3 regions of the Methylomonas sp. MED-D genome follow, and region 2 is predicted to be linked to each of the others. Evidence: riboswitches for the same ligand, from Rfam matches in the RefSeq annotation. Region 2 holds a riboswitch; each other region holds the start of a gene.
What was found. A riboswitch is a leader RNA that binds a small molecule or an ion and turns the genes downstream of it on or off. The one in region 2 is predicted to bind cyclic di-GMP.
Positions count from the first base shown of each region.

Region 1: it holds a riboswitch for cyclic di-GMP, as region 2 does, so the genes downstream of both, ACQE3E_RS16445 (hypothetical protein) here and ACQE3E_RS02530 (IS1182 family transposase) in region 2, are expected to answer to the same signal.
Region 3: it holds a riboswitch for cyclic di-GMP, as region 2 does, so the genes downstream of both, ACQE3E_RS04575 (hypothetical protein) here and ACQE3E_RS02530 (IS1182 family transposase) in region 2, are expected to answer to the same signal.

Region 1 is NZ_CP189965.1:3,669,288-3,675,981, forward strand. It holds gene ACQE3E_RS16435 (DUF1566 domain-containing protein) at 1-888, opposite strand, end outside; gene ACQE3E_RS16440 (fused MFS/spermidine synthase) at 1,043-2,566, opposite strand; gene ACQE3E_RS16445 (hypothetical protein) at 2,938-3,990, opposite strand; cyclic di-GMP riboswitch class I at 4,070-4,152, opposite strand; gene ACQE3E_RS16450 (VPLPA-CTERM sorting domain-containing protein) at 4,195-4,974, opposite strand; gene ACQE3E_RS16455 (PEP-CTERM sorting domain-containing protein) at 5,356-6,462, opposite strand.
Region 2 is NZ_CP189965.1:572,520-579,213, forward strand. It holds gene ACQE3E_RS02520 (Calx-beta domain-containing protein) at 1-68, opposite strand, end outside; gene ACQE3E_RS02525 (Calx-beta domain-containing protein) at 59-571, opposite strand; gene ACQE3E_RS02530 (IS1182 family transposase) at 926-2,281, opposite strand; cyclic di-GMP riboswitch class I at 2,421-2,495, opposite strand; gene ACQE3E_RS02535 (SIR2 family protein) at 3,129-3,986, shown strand; gene phoU (phosphate signaling complex protein PhoU) at 4,435-5,139, shown strand; gene ACQE3E_RS02545 (DUF445 domain-containing protein) at 5,266-5,988, shown strand; gene ACQE3E_RS02550 (alpha/beta fold hydrolase) at 5,996-6,694, shown strand, end outside.
Region 3 is NZ_CP189965.1:1,029,553-1,036,246, forward strand. It holds gene ACQE3E_RS04565 (non-ribosomal peptide synthetase) at 1-2,907, shown strand, start outside; gene ACQE3E_RS04570 (ABC transporter permease) at 2,909-3,916, shown strand; cyclic di-GMP riboswitch class I at 4,338-4,414, shown strand; gene ACQE3E_RS04575 (hypothetical protein) at 4,515-5,285, shown strand; gene ACQE3E_RS04580 (VPLPA-CTERM sorting domain-containing protein) at 5,419-6,204, shown strand; gene ACQE3E_RS04585 (hypothetical protein) at 6,233-6,694, shown strand, end outside.

The sequences.
Region 1 (6,694 bases), 2.1 Mb from region 2:
CGCCCAACTGGCGACCGACGCGGGCGAGATTGCCGCGACCTGCAAGTTACCGGTCGCCGTACCCGCCGCGAGCACGACGCTGTCGAGCGAGGTGTTGCTATTATTTTTCACAACCCAATTCAGCACCTTAGACGTGCCTTGAGTGATCGAATCGCCGGCATGGTAAGTGTCTGACGCGTCGCTACCGTAATACGCGTTCAGCAACGAAACGCTGACGATGGGCGCCACCGAAAGTTGCGCCGACAATCCGCTGTCGTTGCCGGCGATCGGTAAACTCTGGCCGCTGTCGTAACTGAAGGTCCAAGCCTGTTGATAGCTACCGGCCGGTATCGTCGCCGGGGCTATCGCGCTCACCGAAAAGTCCTTGGTAACGCCGTTCGCCCAATCATCGGTACTCTCCGGCTGAATCGTTGTATACGTCAGACCACCGGTGCCGTTCGCAGCGACCAACGCAATTTTACAAGAACTGATGCCGCCTTCCCTCGCGCACAAGGTGTAGCCGCTGTCGTTGCGCACGCTCCAAGTCAACACCTGGGTCTGACCGGCGGCTATCGCCTGATTGGCGTTAAAATTTTGCGAAACCAGGGTCAAACCCGGCGCACTCGGCACGACCGTGACGCTGACGACCGCGTACGCCTTGGGCTTGGCTTTGTCGGTGACGGTCAACATGAATTTCAGCGTCCCGGCAACCGACGGACTAACGAAAGTAGCGGACGCGCGATTGGCGTTACGCAACTTGACTTTCTTGCCGCTAATCTGCCGCCATTGCCAGCGCTTAACGGCCTTGGTCACATCCCATGCGCTGCCGCTCAGCGTGACGGTCGCGTTGTAGAGCACGGTCTGATTCGAACCCGCACTGGCGGACAGAACGGCCCAACAGTTCTTCACGGGCCCCACCATCAAAAACAGAGCGAGCCAGATTAAGCGAAACCAAACTTTACCAGTCAAAAATCGATTCATAGTCACCACGGCCAAGCTTACTTTATGCTATCGAAGCGTCATTCCTGCGGACGATTCGGCGAGATCAAACGGTTATTCGGTATTAAAGCAACAATAATTCGGGTGCGATTCGTTCCATGAAAATTTTCCGGTAGCTCTCGGCCTTCCTGACCTGCATGCTTTCCATCGGATTATAATCGTCGGTAATCAGAATACCGTTGGCATCGGTCATCGCATATTCGTGCTCCGACAACCATTGAATCGGCCGAGCGAGTTCCGGCTTATTGCGATCGAATTCGATGCCACCCCGCGAAGCCAGAAAAATAAAATCGGTGAATTCGCCTTTTTCGGTGGTGAAAACGCGAATATTCGGGAACAGACTGGCCAACGTTTTATAAACCGAGGTCACCGCGTTCGCGCCTTCGCCTTGCGTGAAGCCGACGTAGTTCAGCGCCAGAATACCCTGCTCGTTCAACATCGCTCTCAAGCCGCTCAACATCTCGACCGTCAGCATATGTGTCGGCTCTGAACCGCCGGTAAAACAGTCGTGGATGATGAAGTCGTAGCGCTTATTGAGCTTTTTGACTTCGTAACGCGCATCGCCCACCAAAAATTCGCCGGTCGGCTGAAAATTGAAATACTGCTTCGCGGCATCCGCGACTACCGGATCGATTTCTATCGTGTCCGTCGCCAGTCCCTTAGCCTTTAAATCGCGAGCAACATGGCCGCCGCCCAAACCGATCAGCAAGGCTTGATTGGCCTCGGGTCTGAACAACGGCGGCACCAAACCCAATATCACCTGATACCCCAGCAAACTGCGACCTTGGGCTTTTTCGACCGCACTCAGCACCGAAGAATCGGACAACAGCAAGCGAAAGCCCTTGCGCTCGTCGTCGACGACTCTAACCCAGCCGTAGATGCTTTCCTGTTCGTGCAACACCTTAAAGCCGCCGACCGATTTGACGGTCTTCGCATAGCCGTTCGCCGCCAACGTACAAGTCAGAGCGGCCACCAATACCACCGAAAACGTCGCCCCACCCGTTGACGGCGCCAGCCTGTCGAAAACCAGTAAACCGATCACCACCACTAATAACGCCAGACTCAAGCTGAACACGATCGCGCGGGTACCGAATTCCGGCAACAAATAGAAAGCCAGCAACAGTGTGCCGATCACGCTGCCGACGGTGCTAACCGCATACACCGAACCGACTGCCCTACCCACACCCCGCAAGTCGCGGGTGGCCATTTTGATCACATAGGGACCAACCATCGCCAACGAAGTCAGCGGCAGCGTAAACAATAACAACGCACTGACAAACGCGCCGCCGCGTATTCCCAGTGGATTGGTCCACGTCATTACCGGACCGCCGAGAAACGGAATCAGCGCCGTTGTCACCGACGCCAGCGCCAAAATATGCGCCAGCCGCAAGGCCGGATAACGATCCGACAAATAACCGCCCAGGTAGTAACCGATCGCCAACGCAATCATCGTTACCGAAATCAGCGCGGTCCAAACGTATAAACTGACCCCATAAAACGGCGCGATAATCCGCGTCCCCAGCAGTTCTAAGATCATCACGGCGCCGCCGCTAAGCGTCACCAGGGCAAACAACGCGGCGGTGCTCAATGCGCCGCTCCGCGCTTTAGAATCTGTTAAACCGTTTTCAGACATGACTGACCAAACTTTGAGTAAGAAGTAAAAACCTATTGATCGCCGCGAACTTCCTAACAAGTACTCGATCGGTAATCGGGCCGGGCATTATAAGCGCGAAAAACCAAATCGTCCGTTGCCGGCATCGAATCGACAGTATGCCGGCGACTAAAGAAAAACGCCTCGGCCATCGAATGTCATTTAAAGCGGCATCCTTAAGCGTCACAAACCGGCCCGATGGCATCAAAACAAAAACGAGCGCTTGCCCCAATTCCTGGGGCGAGCGCTCGCGAATGGTTGGCATCCCGCCAATACGTTATCGAATCAATCTGATAACCTTCCTTGAATTAAGTGCTACGCGCGCGGCGTTTCATGCCCAGGAAACCCATCAATGCGCTACCGAACAACCAAACCGCACCAGGAACGGGAACGGTGGTTACGCTGAAGTTGCTGATAGTCAAACCGCGGGCCAAACGGTCGGCTGTGTAGGCTGCCGCGTACTGGCTACCGGCGGTGGCGCCGCCGTTGACGATGTCGTTGAACAACTGGGTGTACTCCGCGACATTGGCGCCGCCGATTGCCAGGGTATAGACGCCGGCGTGCAAAAAGCCATTCCAAGACACGCTGTTATCCACCGTACCGTCGGCCGCTAAAACGCCAGTAGTTCCGCCTGATGAGTTGGTGAAGCTGGAACCCGCCACGGCGTCCGCACCCGATTTGCCGGTATAGGTAATCGTTGCGATCTTAGCAGTATCTAAATTACCCAAATAGTTTGGTCCATGGGTATCGGTCGCGCCGGCAGTGCCATTGTTGCCTGTGGTAATACTGCCGTTGGTATCGAACACGCCCCACAAACCGGTAGGGTTAGCGGCTGTGCCGGCCGCCGCGCCACCGCGAATGTCATTGACACCCGCGAACGGCGACCAAGAAGCAAAATCAGGCGCTCCCGCCAAATAGGCGGCGGTATCGGGATCAGCCGCGGTTGAAGCGACATCGCCCACGCCGTCGTGCGAGGAAGCTGGAACCACGCCGTTGTACAACGAGAAGCCTGGGTTCAAGGTGCTTGCACCATTGGCATTGGTTGTACCGGTAATGGTGAAGCTAACATTCGCGTCTTTTTCCAGAATGAAATAACGGAAGCGGATGTCGTGAGTATTACCCAAGGAATCCGGGTTCAAACCGGCCAGATAACCGCCGTTGCTGGATACGGTGGGTGTAAAGTTTGCCGCAGCGCCATAGGTACTTGTCGCGCCTTGGGTGTTACCTGTCAACGGATCGTAAGTGCCCGCGCCCCAGTACAAAGCGGAACCGTAACCCACGTGCGCCATCGCTTGACCGGACATTAATGCCATACCGCCAACTAACGTTAAAACCGAAGCTTTTAAAGTCATTTTTTTCATAGTTATTTTTACCGTAATAATTATTATCCCTCTGACAGACCTTGAATTCGCAGTGAACCCCAAATCCGTCCCTTACATCGATTGCAACCCGGCCGTCCCTTCCCCCTAAGAGGACCCGTGGCTTTCCGGCTTCGCCTCGCGGCGAATGTGGCGAACCATCCCTGGCAAAACGTCCTGTTTTCTCCTCATTTCCCAAAACGAAAGTCAACCTTTGGCGCTATTGCGTTTCCTTGCCGTTGCCGTCAAACCCGCCAAGACCGGAGCGAACAACCATACTGCCGCCGGCAAAGGCACCGCCGTCACGCTTAAGGAAATCTGGCCGTCCAAACCCTCCAGCGCGGTTGCAGCGTCATAAACCGTTCCGCCGCCGGCCGCGATCGTATAATCGCCGGCGCCCAACAGATAATTCACCAGCGACACCGAATTGCCTCCCGCAGGACCCACGTGAGTCAGATATTGAATCACCGCCCATTCGCCGCTGTTATTGGCCATGCTCCAGGAATCCAGCGCATCGAACTGGCCGCGATATTCGACGTGCTCGGTATCGCGAAACGGCGACAACACACCGTTATCCACCGGCGAAGCCAACTTGACGACATGCGGCGTTGGTGTGGAAACCAATACTTTAGGGTTCAACGGGTCTACCGTCGTATCGTCGTGCGCTTCAGCCGCGAAAAGCCCCGAATACAAACTGAATGCCGGATTCAACGCATCTGTTCCACTGATATCGCTAAAAGTGATGGTCACTAACGAAGATTGGTCCAGATGAAATTTAAAAAATGTCCCGCCGGCCAACGAATGACTATCGCCCAACACCGCCTCGGTACCGTTATGCCAACCGAAATTGGTAAACGTTCCACCATTGATGCCACCCGGCGACGAAATCGGATCGCTTAAATCCGCGTAATCGACATGCGCCTGCGCCTGTCCGGACAAACCGCACAGCGACACGACAGCTAGCGCCGCCCAATTAAACCTATTCATATTCAACATAAATCCCCCAAGTAAAAAGATCCAACGTCCGTGCCGATGAAAACCAACTTTCATCAATCGTCCGACAACACAATAGCCAATCCAAAAATCTTTTCTATACTTCGTCGGCTAAGCTAGCCTGTACGGATGCAAGTCGTATGCCATGCATTTTTCCCGCATAGAGCCTGGGGAAGACACAGGTAAAATAATTAAACTATGTTATTTACAATAATAATATCGGCAAATCGCACAACTTTCCTTCCTCGACAAGCTCCCGCTCAAGAACAGCTTTCATAGGCAAAAAAAACGGCCCTTTCGGGCCGTTCACAACCGATAACACATCCTTGTGTCTTTTATTCATCGGTTACATATCGAGCTTTCCGAGTCGGAAATTTAGGCAAATAATACTTTGCGGCGATTCAAACCCACGAATCCAGCCAAGACAGTGCCGAACAACCAAACAGCACCCGGCACCGGCACGGCGGCTGCGGTAGCAACAGCCGAGAACTCCAAATGACCATGCAGATTTGACAGACTAAAATCGCCTGGATTCACCGCGCCGGAAGCCCCAATTGTGTAATTGCCGGCACCCAGAATTAAGGTCAGAGTCTCTATAGTCTCGCTGGCGGAAGTACCGGCACCGCCAGCCGGGTTATTGTCGTTCACGGCTTGTCGAAACTCGATATTACCCCAGTCGCCCGAGACATTAGCTTGCCCCCAGTTCGCCAAGGCATTGAATTGACCGACATAGTTGGTAGCCCCCATCGTCGCGAAACTGGTATCGCGAAATGAAGAAGCGATACCCTGAGCATCGACCGGCGCATTCGCCGAGTCGAGAGCGTCCTGAACCTTGGTGCTATTTGCCAAACCGGTCTTCGGATTCAACTTCTCATTGGCATCGTCGTGCGCTTGGTAGTTCAGTACACCGTTATATAAGGTAAAGGCCGAATCGATGTAGTTACCGGTACCATCATCGACAGTCCAGGAAATCGTCACCTTCGATTCCTGATCCAGGCGGAAGTTAAAAAAGTCGACTTTGTGACTATCGCCGAGCAGCGCCGTCGTACCGTTGTACCAACCATAAGACGTCACATCGTCCACATCTACCGTCGCCGAACTAGCAGCGGATGAGTAATTGACGTTGGTAAAGCTGCCAACCCCGGTATAGGCCTGATTAGCCGCATTCCATTGAGAAGGGTCGTTCAGGGGACGGTCGCTTTGGCCGCTAAGCGCGGAGCCAATACCATTAGCGGAACGCTGCGCCGGGGTAAGCCCAGCACCGCCCAACGCCAATACCGCCGCCGGCGTGCCACCGTATTGCGCGGTTGAAAGCACCTTACCGGCCGCCGTCAGATCGCCAATCTGCGCCCCCTGATTGAGATCGTAATACTCGACATGCGCTTGAGCTTGCTGAGCCACGCCAGCCAGCGCCAGCGCAATGCCCAGACCCAATTTAGATGCCGATTTGGCATTCGATTTGTAAAAAATTTTATTTTTCATGTGTTCTCCACTGAAGGATTGATAAATTTCAACGATTCTTGCAAGTAAGGACGTAAGCAACCCAGTCCTAAAACTAAAGCAAATAGCAAGCCAACAACACCGCTAGAGAATTCCGGCCCGACAACACCCGAGCAAATCTAAACTGTGTTAAATACCGCATCTATTAGGGCATTTAACGCACTCCTTGCGTATCCTGCTGACACAGCCGACTCACTTGGTTCCTGAAAATTTG
Region 2 (6,694 bases):
CCGTTTTGGGTGGCGTAGTTCATGGTCACCACGCTGGTGGACGGCCGGTCCAGGGTAATCACGAACACGGCTTCCCTGCCGGGTCGGAGCCGGCGCTGGCGCTGCCGTTTTGAGTGGCGTAGTTCATGGTCACCACGCTGGTGGATGGCCGGTCCAGGGTAATCACGAACACCGCCTCCTTGGTGGCCTCATCGACGATGAAGTCGTTGATGCCGACCACCGGCGTGCCGGAGGCGGCGTCGTTATCGACGATGCTGGCCATGCCCCATTCGTCGGCGACGGTGGCGTTGGCGCTGGGCGCGGTCAGCCGTAGGAAGAAGTTTTGCAGCGATTCCAGCGCCGTGTCGTTGATGATCGGCACGCTAACCGTTTTAGTCAACTCGCCGGCCAAAAAGCTCAGTGTCCCGTTTACGCCGGTAAAATCACTCCCGCTGGTCGCGGTACCGTTTGACGTTGAGTAATTCACCGTAACCGTTGTCGCGTTTGCGACATCGAGTCTCACGGTAAATACCGCATTGCCATTGGTTTCGTCTACAAACAGATCATCAACCGAAATCATACTAATCGCCACGGCGCTTCTCCTAGAAGATTGTTATTTTTAATTTTCACGCGAAATTAACCCGACGATTTGGCGACGAAATGGCGATTGACGCTGGCTCAAGGAAAAGTGCGCGCAAAAAACCGTTCTCGCCACCGATAAAATCGGCGAGTCGTGTTGGTTAACCGGGTAATGAGTGGGGATAGATGAGATGAGGCAATATATGGCCTAGGAGCCTGTCGGACTTAACTTACCAGCACATCTGTTGTCATCCAGCTCAGCGAAGACGGCGGTCGAAGGAAGGATTTGCCACTGGTTAGGCGAGCGTTTTGGCGTTGGATTCCGATAACGCCAATCGAGCCTTTTGCTGACCAATCGTTTCGACCATTAGACGCCCCTCGCCAAGATATGCATCCGTTTCAAGTTGAAGGCCATGGCCACCAGTTTCCACTCACCGGTGACCGCATCCAGACCGCGTAAGGAGAATTGGCGAAAGCCGAGTACCTGTTTGATGATCCCGAACACGGGTTCCACCGTGCATTTGCGCTTGGCATAACGGGCTTTGCCTTCGCGGGTTTTCAAGTACCAAGCCATCTTTTCCAGCGGATCGTCGCCAGTCGGTTCCGGCGCATCCGGGGCTAAACGTTCCGCCAACGGCCGATGATGACTGTCACGGCCCATGGCGATTAAAGGTTCGATCCGGTTTCGTTCGCAAGCCTGGACGTTGGCGGCACTGAAGTAGCCGGTGTCCGCCAGTAGGGCTTCGGCTTGGCCCAAGGCGTCGGGCAGTTTTTTCAGTTCGGCCAGCATCGGCTCAACTTGTTGTTTGTCGTTGGTCTGCTGCGTGACCGTGGTGGCCACGATCAGCATCGTATCGACATCGACGGCGGCCTGACTGTTGTAGCCTTGCACAAAGCCTTCGTGACTCGGCAGGATGCGCGATTCCTCGTCGGTCAGGTTGATTTGATCGTCGGGCTTGGGGCCGGCTACCGGCGCCTTGGGTTCCGGGCCTCGCGGCTTTTGGCCAGCTTGCCGCTGGGCTTCCCGGCGGGACACCTTGTCCTCGTATGCCTGTTCGGCTTGCGCGTCGCGCGGTTTGGCCCGCTCGGCGATCTTGGCTTTCGCTTCACGCAAGGTTTTCAGCCGGTCTTCCCGCCGCGCCAATTCGTCCGGCAGATCAAGGCCGTCCCGGTCGTCCACCGCGTCGGTTTCGTCGGCCTTTTGCAGTAAGGCCTGAACTTCGTCTCGTAGCTGTGCTTCGAGCTTTTCGATATGGCTGTGGGACAAGGCCTTGTGCTTGGAGGCATTCGCTTTGAGCTTGGTGCCGTCCAACGCGATTTGCCCCAGCTTCACCAACTTCATCGCTTGCGCCAGACTCAGCACTTGGACGAACAGGTCTTCCAACTCGACCAGGAACGTCTTGCGGAAGTGAGCCAGGGTATCGTGATCGGGATGGGTATCACCAGACAAGAAACGAAACGCCACCGAATCGTAGGTGGCCCGTTCGATCTTCCGGCTGGAAAACACGCCGGTGGCGTACCCATAGACCAGCAGTGCCAATAATATCGCCGGATGGTGCGCCGCCGAACCCCGACCTTGATAGCGGCTCGTCAACCGGCTTAAATCCAACTGCTCGATGACTTCGACGACAAAACGCGCCAAGTGATCCTCCGGCAACCATTCGTCCACCGAGGGGGGTAATAGATAGACTTGATGGCGGTTGACAGGAATGAATCGACTCATCAAGGGCTCTCCCGGTTGCTGGTTCTTTCTATACCACCTATTTTATCTAACCAAGTTACCGAAGGGACTATTGGCTTTTAAGTCCGACAGGCTCCTAGACTCGGAAAGCGCCCGCAACTGGTATCTTGTTAACTTGCCCTCAGGCAGTCCGGCTGTCCGATCTGGATCCGCGACTTTCCGCCCCTATTTTCCAATAGGTTTAGCTAATCTGAATGGGGTGATGTTAAGGACAGCGACGCGCTTTTGTCAACCACGAGTCGGCGCTAGATTTTCGAGCTGTTTTTTCTTGCGATGGCAATGATTTCATTAACTTGACTGCTAGCGGTTTCCTGGTTTTTCTGGAGCCGATTCTTCAAGTAGTTTGCCGATAAGCCCTTTTTGCTTGTGTTTGGCACTGGCGCGTTGTTGTCCATGGGCATTCGGATTTTATATCGGCACTAAGGCTAATCCCAGTCTCTCAAAATGCCGTTGACCCATGGCAATTAAAAGGTGTTAGAAGCCATGCTAAGGTGTCTAACACGATACGCCGTTGCGTCTTTCGGTTTCTGGGTCCAATTCAAGCTATCTATCCAGGAATGTGTTCCACTGCGGTTCTCCTCAACGCCTCGGCTTTGCGTTTCCGAGGGTTGCGTTCCGAACTTCCAGCAATTAGCTTGGGTTTGATAGCAGAACCGCGTTTGTAGCAGAGCCGACAAAACCACTGAATTTTATACGGTTGTTGCCAGCCGGCTGCCGGCAGCCGAATTCCGGATGCCTTGCCGTACATGGGCTGGCGAGGCGCCGGTAAAATTGGATTGAAATTTGCTTTACCCCGGTATCCTTCACCTTCTTTTACATGGGGCGCAATATGTCGAACAGTGTTTTTTCCGAAATCTTGAGCGGCTTGTACGACAATCAAGTCATACCTTATCTGGGACCTGGCGTGGTGTTCGACGCCCAGAACAAACTGACTCGCGAGCCCATGCCGGCCGATAGCGATAGCTTGATTCTGGCGATGAACGGTGGCAAACCGATGGCGCCGAAATTGATGTACGAATTTCCGCGCGCCGCGATGAACCAGGAACTGAAGCGCGGCCGCTCGTTTCTGACCCAGTTTCTGGACAAAACTTACGGCGATGCCCAATACACTCGGGCGGCGCTGCACGATTGGCTGGCCGAATGGCGGCCCAAATACGTCATCGATATCAACCGAGACACCCAGTTGCAGGATAGCTATTCCGACGAAGAGCATACCTTGGTCGTCGGTGTCGCTCGGATTACCGCTACCGCGTTCCGGTTTAGAATTTACCATTACGACGGCTCCAGCTATTTCGAAATCCCGCAAGAACAAGTCGACAAGAAGTTGCCGGTACTGTTTAAGCCGATGGGCACGCCACGCCCCGAAGCTAACTATGTCGTTTCCGATGCCGACTATGTCGATTACATCACGGAGCTAATGGGCGGCTTCGCGATTCCGGATTTCTTGAAGGATTACCGCAAAGGCAAGAAATATCTGCTGATCGGCTTGCCGCTGAACCGCGACTCCGAGCGCATGGTGATGAGCGACATCGTCTATTCCGCCGCCGAGCCGAAAGGTTGGTTTATGCGCAAGAATCCGACCCCCAAGGAAATACGCTTTAGCGAACGTCTGGGCTTTGAATTGATCGACGCCGATGTGCAAGAGTTCTTGCAGGCCGTGCAAGGCAGCGCGGTCGCCGCGGCGTAATCCTTGGCCGTAAGCAAACCCGGTTCGGTCGTCAGGCGCGGATTGGGTTTGCGCTTTCTGGCCGAACGAACCGTGGCAATAGTGGTTCGCCAGCGGCAAACCCCGATAACTCCCGTCGTTTGGCCAAAATCCAAGTTTCTAACACCGCAAGCGTAACGTAGTTTGTCTTGTCGATCGGGCTCTGGTCGAATCGTCGGCGCGATGAGTTATTGGCTCGGTCTGGCGGACGGAAGGACCGCTCGCGCTAAACACGGGCAATGTCGCGTCGTTCCATCCGCGCCGGCACAAACCGGCTGCCTCATTAACCTTTTACGATGTTATTGGTTTGGCTGTCCGCCTCGGCTTACGGGGATTGTCGTTCCGGATAGCGGTCCTGTCACATTCCTGTAACTTGTTGGGCTTACAGTCAGGCATTTCCGGCTTTGGGCCGTTTTACGAGTGGCGAACGATGACGACTTTGAGCGAGAGCGCGACTGGCGCGCACACTGTGCGGGCATTCGACGATGAATTGCAGCAGTTACACAGCTTGTTGCTGACGATGACCGAACTGCTGATGCGGCAGTTGGAACAGGCGATGCGGGCACTGGACGCCGGCGATATGGATTTGGCGGAGAAGGTACTGGCGCGTGCCAGCAAGGTCAAACATTGCGAAACTCGAATCGACAACGAGGTCTTGGCGCTGATCGCCAGACGCTGCCCGGTGGCTAACGATCTGCGCACGGCAATTTCCAGTTCGAAAATCGTTGTCGAGCTGGCGAAAATCGGCGAGGAGCTTGCGGACTTCACCCGATTGATCACGGTGCTATACGATCCGGATACCAGCGACCCGAATCCCAAGCTACTGGCCGACATTATCAAGATCGGCGATTTGATCAGGCTGATGTTGAGCAAGTTGATTCAGGCGTTGGAGCAGAGCGACACCGAACCGGCCTACGCCTTGTTGCGTCACGACAGGGATTACGAAATCGAGTTGCAGGAAGGTATACGCCACCAGTTGGCCCTGGTGCTGAAGGACGTCAGGATGACGCGCCGCGCGCTGGATGTGATGCAAATGATGAAAGCGCTAGAACGCTGCGGCGAGCATAGCCGTAATATTGCCCAGTACTTGATTTTCATGCTGGACGGTATCGACGTACGCCACGCTCGCGGTTAATCTCTTCACGCCATTTGGCGTTCAAATCCTACACGGCGTGGGGCATTCGGTCCGCTCTTCGTCGCTCCTGGCTGCAATTGCGGTTAAAATAGCCGGCTATCACTGACTTCGTTGTGGCTAATCGGCATGAAAAGACTATTGAACCAGAGCTTTCTAACCAACCTTATTTCGTTGTTGGTGATCGCCGCCGGCTACGTCAGTCCCTACTATCCCGAAACCTTGAAGGCTATCGGTTTTTTCGCGTTTTCCGGGGCGATTACCAACTGGCTGGCGATTCATATGTTGTTCGAGAAAGTGCCGCTTTTGTATGGCTCCGGCATCATTCCGGCGCGCTTTCAGGAGTTCAAGGCGTCGATCAAGGCCTTGATGATGGAACAGTTTTTTACCGTCGCGAATATCGAACAATTCATCGAGCGCGAGGAAGCCCAAGGCGGCCGGGTGTTGAACCTGGAGCCGTTGCTGAATGCGGTCGATTACGACAAGGTCTACGAAGGTTTAGTGGCGTCCATTATGAATTCGTCATTCGGCGGGATGCTGTTGATGATGGGCGGCGAGGACGCCCTGCAACCGTTGAAGCAACCGTTTACCGATAAGATGCGGCTGACCTTGGAGGAAATGGCCGAGTCTGACCGCTTCAAGCAAGCGCTACGGCAAGGCTTGAACGCGCACCGCATCGGCGAGGATTTGACCGGCAAGATCGAAGCCGTCATCGACAATCGCTTGGCGGAATTGACGCCGAAAATGGTCAAGGACATGGTGCAAGGCATCATCAAGCGGCATTTGGGTTGGTTGGTGGTTTGGGGCGGTGTATTCGGCGGGGTGCTCGGCGCCGTGTTCGGTTTTGCCTGAGACGCGCATGACGACGCTCGAACTGGCCTACGAGAGTTACGGCGAACCAGGCGATACGCCGCTTTTGTTGATTCATGGTTTCATGGCGTCCTCGCGCAATTGGCGGACCGTCGCCAAACAACTGGCGCGGCGTTACCATGTTTATGTATTGGACATGCGCAACCACGGCGCGTCGCCGCATGCGACGCTGCTAGACTATCCGAGCATGGCGGCCGATTTAGCGGCGTTTATCGACAATTTGGGATTGGATCGCGTGCATTTGCTGGGGCACAGCATGGGCGGTAAGGTGGCGATGTGGCTGGCGTTGAACCAACCGCAGCGGATCGATCGCTTGATCGTCGCCGATATCGCGCCAGTTGGCTACCGGCACAGTTTCGATGCGCTGATCGACGCGTTGCGGGCCGTGCCGGTGGAGAGCATCGTTAACCGCAAGCAGGCCGAGGAGGCTTTGGCGGACGGCATTCCCGATCAGGCCTATCGGCAATTTCTGCTGCAAAACCTGTTGCTGAAAGATGGCCGTTACCAGTGGCGCATCGATTTGGACATTATTCGGGATAACGCCCATCACATCGCCGGCTTCCCGGACGCGGCGGGCCGGGCGTATTCCCGGCCGGCGCTGTTTATCGGCGGCGGCAAGTCCCGCTACCTCGATCGCGCGGCGATTGGTCGATTGTTTCCGCTCGCCAGCGTCTCCGAAATTCCCGAC
Region 3 (6,694 bases), 460 kb from region 2:
CGGGTGTTGCAGTTTTCGACGATCAGCTTCGACATTTTCGTCGAAGAAGTCTTCCCGACCCTGCTCAGCGGCGGCGCGGTGGTGATGATGGACGGCGAGCGCTTCACCGACGTGGCGTATCTGAAAAGCCTGCTGGAACGCCATCGGGTCAGTCTGATCAACCTGCCCACTGCCTACTGGCATACGCTGGTGGATCAAGACTTCAGCGACACCGCGTTGAGCCGGGTCGTGATCGGCGGCGAAAAAGCCGAGGCGCAAAAATACCGGGCCTGGCGGCAACGTAACCCGAACGTCGTGGTGATCAACACCTACGGTCCGACCGAAACCACCGTCATCTCGTTGCTGCACCCGATAGACCCGGCCCAGAATCCCGACCAAGCGATACCGCTCGGCAAACCGCTGGCCAACACCCAAGTCTACGTGCTGGATAGCGAACTCAAACCGGTGCCGATCGGCGTGCCCGGCGAACTGCACATCGCCGGCGCCGGCGTCGCCCGCGGCTATCTGAACCAGCCCGAATTGACCGCCGCGCAATTCATCGCCAACCCGTTCGGCGCCGGCAAGCTGTATAAAACCGGCGATCTGGTGCGCTGGCTGGACGACGGCAACCTGGCCTTCATCGGCCGCCGCGACCATCAGGTCAAGATTCGCGGCTTTCGGGTGGAGTTGGGCGAAATCGAGACCGCCCTGGCCAGGCATCCGGCGGTCAAGTTGGCGGTGGTGGTGGTCGGCGAACACTCTCATAACAAACAACTGCTGGCTTTTTATACCCACGACGGCAAGCCGCCCGAGCAGGAGGTGCTGAAAGCGTTTTTGCGTGAAAGCTTGCCGGAATACATGGTGCCACTCGCACTGTTTGCCGTCGAGGTTTTGCCGATGACGCCCGGCGGGAAAATCGACCGGAACGCCTTGGCGCGGCAAGCGAGCGGCGTACAGATCGGCAATGCCGATTTTAGTCCGCCGAGCGGCCAACTGGAGCAACAACTAGCCGACATTTGGCGGGCGCTGTTGAACATCGAGCGGGTTGGCGTGCGCGACAATTTCTTTCAATTGGGCGGCCACTCCTTGTTGACCGTGCAACTGATTAGTCGTATCAACGCCATTCTCCCCGACAGCTCGTTGAATCTCGCCGATATTTTCAAATACCCGACGATAAAAGCGTTGACCGACTACTTAGAAAGCTCGATGGATAAACCAACGAATTCAGTATATTTGCTTAATCTGCGCTCGGGGATTCCGACGTTTATCGTGCCGGGCATGCCCGGCTTGAGCGACGGCTATGTTGAACTGGCGGAATGCCTCAAGCGCGAAGGGCCGGTTTACGGCTTGCAAATGAAAGGCTATGCGGGCGATCAGCCGGCGGCCACGGTCGAGGAAATGGCGGCGCACAATATCGAGCAGATCGGGCGCGTCTGGCCGCAAGGGCGAATCAATTTATACGCGCACAGTTACGGTGGCACCGTCGTCTACGAAATGCTGCGCCAGTTGCAAGATTCGGCCTACGAAATCGGCGAAGTGGTGTTGATCGATAGCGGTTTGTTGTTGAGGCAAAGCCGCGTGGACAAAGCCTCGGTCAAGGCCTTTTGCAACTTCATGCTGACTAGCGCCGGCATTTCGCCCGAGCCTTATCGCGCCGCCATCGCCGACGTTTTAAAAACCAAGCCCTACTCGGAATGGAAAGACTGCTTTGCGTTGCTGTTGGCGGATATCGTTCCTAATCTGGATGCCGGGGATTTTCGGAAAATCTGGCAGGTGACCGAGGCGTCGATTACCGCTAATTACCGTTACACTGCCAAGTTGCCGTATTCGGTGACGCTGGTGATTGCCGACGGCAGTAAAGGTTGGTTGGCGGCCAACGAGTGGGACGATTATTACCAAACCGTCAACGTCATCAAGGCCAAGGGCGAGCACTTCACGGTGGTCAAGCAGCCATTTTGCGCGGCTTGGTTGCGCGAACTGAGTCCGGAGCCGGCGGCTTCGCCGTCAACGCTAGCCGCGCCGCCGCTTGCCGAGTCTGGCGCGATCGCTAGCCTGCTGAGCGTTAGGGGGCTGGAGAAGCATTACGGAAAAGTCACGGCGGTCGCTGGCGTCAGCTTTGAATTGCAAGCCGGGACGTGTTTCGGCTTGCTGGGTCCGAACGGCGCGGGCAAGACCTCCACGCTGGAAATGATGGAGGGCATACTCAAGCCCAGCAAAGGCGAGATCTTGTTTCGCGGCGAGCCTATCGACCGGCGTTATAGCCAACATATCGGCATTCAGTTTCAGCATACGGCCTTGCCGGACACCCTGACGGTCAAGGAATCCCTGCAACTGTTTCAAAAGCTGTATCCGCGCGGTTTGCCGCTGGAAGAGATTATCGAAGCCTGTGCCTTGCAAGACTATATCAATCGCGATTCCCGTAAATTGTCCGGCGGTCAGCGGCAACGCTTGTTGCTGGGCATCGCCTTGATCAACGATCCCGACATTTTATTTCTGGACGAACCGACCACCGGTCTGGACCCGCAATCGCGCCACAACTTCTGGAGCTTGATTCGGGAGATTAAAACGCGCGGCAAGACCATTGTGCTGACCACGCATTACATGGAGGAAGCGGAGCAGCTTTGCGACGAAATCGCCATCATGGATCAAGGCAGGATTATCGTCCAGGACACGCCACAGAATCTATTGCAGGAGCATTTCGACGGCGTACTGATCCGTTTACCGAGTGCCAGCGGCCTGGCGGACATTCCGGGCTTGCCGTTCGCGGTGACTGCCGGCGCCGAAACGGTCGAGTTCGTCACCGCCAATGTGGAAGCGGCGATCGCCCAATTGACGCGCTTGCATGTCTCGCTGGAAGGCTTGACGGTCGCCACGCCGAATCTGGAAAACCTGTTTCTTAAATTAACCGGCCACTCCTTGAGAAATTGAGATGAAGCATTTTTTGGCATTGCTAAAAGCCCGCAATATCGAATTGATCCGCGACAAAGCCACCTGGATCTGGAATTTCGTGTTTCCGGTGATTTTGATCGTCGGCATAGCGGCGATATTCGACGATCAGGACAGCGCGCTGTTTAAAGTGGGCGTGACCGGCGAGGCTAATTCGCAGATTACCGCGTTTAAGACCACCCAATATCTGCAATTCATCGACTACCCGGAACTGGATAAGGCGTTAGCCAAACTCCAGCATCATCAACTGGATATGGTGGTGCAAGGGGGGGCGGAAAACGGGTATTGGATAAACGACAGTTCCGGGCAGGGCTATCTGCTGGAAAAAGTCCTGCTGGCCGGCGATCCAGCCGCCACCTGGAAAAAGCAAGTGGTTTCCGGGCGGCGGGTACGCTACCTCGATTGGGTTTTGCCCGGCATTTTAGCCATCAACATCATGCACGGCGGTTTGTTCGGAGTCGGATTTACGATCGTCAGGTATCGCAAAAGCGGCGTGCTTAAACGCTTGAAAGCCTCGCCGGTCAACGCTTTTGAGTTCCTGTCGGCGCAAGTCGTCAGCCGGCTGGGGCTGTTGATGCTGGCGGTCGTGCTGCAATTTGTCGCGATGAACGTCTTGTTCGACTTTTTAGTGCAGGGGGCTTATGCCTTGTTGGCGCTGATAGCGGTACTCGGTTCGGTAACTTTGATCAGTCTAGGTTTGTTGATGGCGAGCCGGACCGGTAGCGAGGAGTTGGCCTTGGGCATCCTGAACCTGCTGACCTTGCCGATGATACTGCTGTCCGGGGTTTGGTTTTCGCTGGAAGGCGCACCGGCGCTGTTGCAGAACCTGACGCTGATTTTCCCGCTAACCCACATGCTGCAAGCGGCTCGCGCGGTCATGATCGACGGCGCCGGTTTGGCCGAGATAGCACCGGCGTTGATGAGCCTGGCCGCGATGACGCTGTTGTTTCTAACGACCGCCGCGCTGCGGTTTAAATGGGTGGAAGATTGAGGATCGGTCAATCCATGGAGGTCCGTGCGACTCACCGGGAGCTGGCGCATTCCGCCCGTTGATTCGACGCGGCTTAGGTTTCAATTGTTACAAATACCGGCAAATCGTTTGAATAGGTGATTTCACGCAGTTGCTGAGGCAAATCACGTGGTTTGGGTTTGTTTGGCCGTCGGTAAAAATGTTAGTCGTTGTAAAACAATGACTTTTTAATTGGCCTGGTCTTTGCTGTTAGATCAGCAACTCGGGAAATGACGATAGGTTTATGTCGGCGGGTTTGCGTTTCGCGACGCCCTCTCTAAGCCAGTATCGTTGGGTTTCGAGCCTTGGCGGCTGCCCAATGACGGCATCTTGCGCCGTTCGGAAAAGCCGCCGGAAATCTAGGAAAACCTCGCTCAAGGATTCGGGCGATGCCGCACGGAAGCGGCAATTTCGCCACATCCGCCGCGAGGCGGAGCCGGAAAGCCACGGGTCTTGGAATAAGACGGCCGGGTTGCCTTCGAACTTTGGGCTCTGCAATGGGATGTGACGCGCTTCCATCCGTATCGGGGCCTGGATTTTGCCCATTAAATCAATCTTAGATCGTTTTGTAAGGAAAACAATGAACCTATTAAACAAACACAGTTTGAAAGCGGCCTATGCCGGCGTTCTGGCAATCAGCGTATTCGGCGGCGGTCTGTTAACGGCAGGCGATGCCAACGCGGCCCTCGTTAGCGGCGTCGCGAATATGACCATCGACAATTCAGCATTTACCTCGGCCGTTGGCGGTTCCGAAGGTTGGTATATCGCCAATTTTTGGGACGAGACTTATAACGCAACGCCGATCGATCTGGACACGACCGGCGGTGTTGCTCTCAGTCAGACCGAGACCTTCAGCGTTTCGTTGCCGGTGAACGCCAATGGCACCACCATCAGCTACGGCGCGAGAAAGCAGGAGGCCACGACGATGGATGCCAGCAACACGGCGGCAGGCCAAATCGGCTTGAGCGGTGCATTTCGGATGGAACCCGCCGGTGGCGGCTCCTACCTGAACCCCGGTGATTTTTACCTGAAAAAAGCCGGTGGGACGTGGAATATCTTTACCTACAGCGCCGGTTTTAGTAGCCCCGCGCAAGATCCAGCCTTGTTCCGCTTGGTGAATGCCACCGAGTCGGTAAACGGTAACGGCGAATTATCGCTAAGCGGCGATTTGTATCTTTCCACTTTGGGTTACTCCTGGAATTTGCTGTTTAACGGCAGCACATCGGTCAAAGTGGGTACCTTCAATCTGGCGCCCGCCGCAGTGCCGCTGCCGGCCGGCGTGTGGTTGTTCGGGAGCGGATTGGTTGGCCTGTTAGGCGCTTCCAGAGGTAAATCGGGCTTATCCGCCTAAGCCTACCAGACCGCTCAACCTTCCGTCGCAAAAGGCTGCGGGGCGCTTTGCTTTCCGTTAACGGACGGGGGTAGAGCCTGAACTTGGCCGGTAAGCGACTTATTAGAAACCCAATTTTTTTCAAGGAATACGCATGAAATTTCTATACCTGATCGTGCTGTCGTTAACCCTTGCCGCGACATCCGCGCATGGCGCTACCGTATCCGGAGGTTCGCTGATTATCAATATCGATCGAGACGCTTTCGAGAACGGTATCGATTTGGATAGGACCGCTGCGCCATCCATATACGTCGAGGAATACTACGACGCTTCGCTGGCCTCAAAAACCTTTGAAGAGTTGCGCGATTACAATACGCCCGTCGATCTGACCGATTACGCGGCGAACGAAATTCCGGCCACCGGATTGAAATTTACCGTCAATGGCGCGCATGTGGCTGACAACCCGTCGGGTCGGCACAATAGCGCCACTACCTTCACGTTCGACCCTAACGACATTACCGGCACCGCGTCGGGCTCTATCGGCCTGGCCGGCGGCCTGCGCTATCGAGTGGATGTCACGCCCCCCACTAACCGGGTATTAATGGGCGACATGACGCTGACCTATAATCCCGCGGAAGCGCTAAAAACGCCGGAAAGTTCGGATTGGGTCATTTACAACACCCTCGGCTTTAAAGCGGTGGCTTTCGAGTTGTTTAACGTGGTTTCCGAGATCAACGGAAACGTGCTGTCTTTGAGCGGCGAGTTGGGTTACGGTTGGGGATTCGATCATCTTGGGGCCGGTCCGGCCCGCAATGCTAATGCGCGCATCGGTACCTTCAGCTTTCAAACCTCCGTGGTCCCGCTGCCGGCCGCCGTCTGGATGTTTATGACCGGCTTAATCGGCATGGGCGTGAGCGGTTTTCGCAACAGATCCGCTTGATCGGGATATCAGTTAACAGGAGGTTTCGATGACATGCCATCGCCTTGAAACATCAAAATACTTGACCGTGGTTTCGACGGTTTTCGCGCTGGTCGCCGGCGGATTCGTTACGCAGGCCGATGCCGCGTTGTTAAACGCGAATTCCGGAGGCACCTTCACGATGAATCTGGACCGCGATGCTTTAGCGCTCTCCAACTTCGGCTCGTTGACCCAGCCGGGATACTTTCTGGCGCAATATTTCGACACCATCGAGTCCGACTACACGGTTCGCACCGATTCGTCGTTTTACTTCAATAATCCGACGCGTGTCGAAATTTCAGCCGTGAACTTGGTACACGACATCACCCCCGTCAGTGCCAGCAACCCCAGCGGTCAGCTTTCCGGCCGCAACGTCCAAGCCACGACGCCGGACTTCTCAATCGATTCGGACACCTTGGCGGGTACCGGCACGATGGGCATGACCGGCGTCGAGATGTTTCGAGGAAGCTTT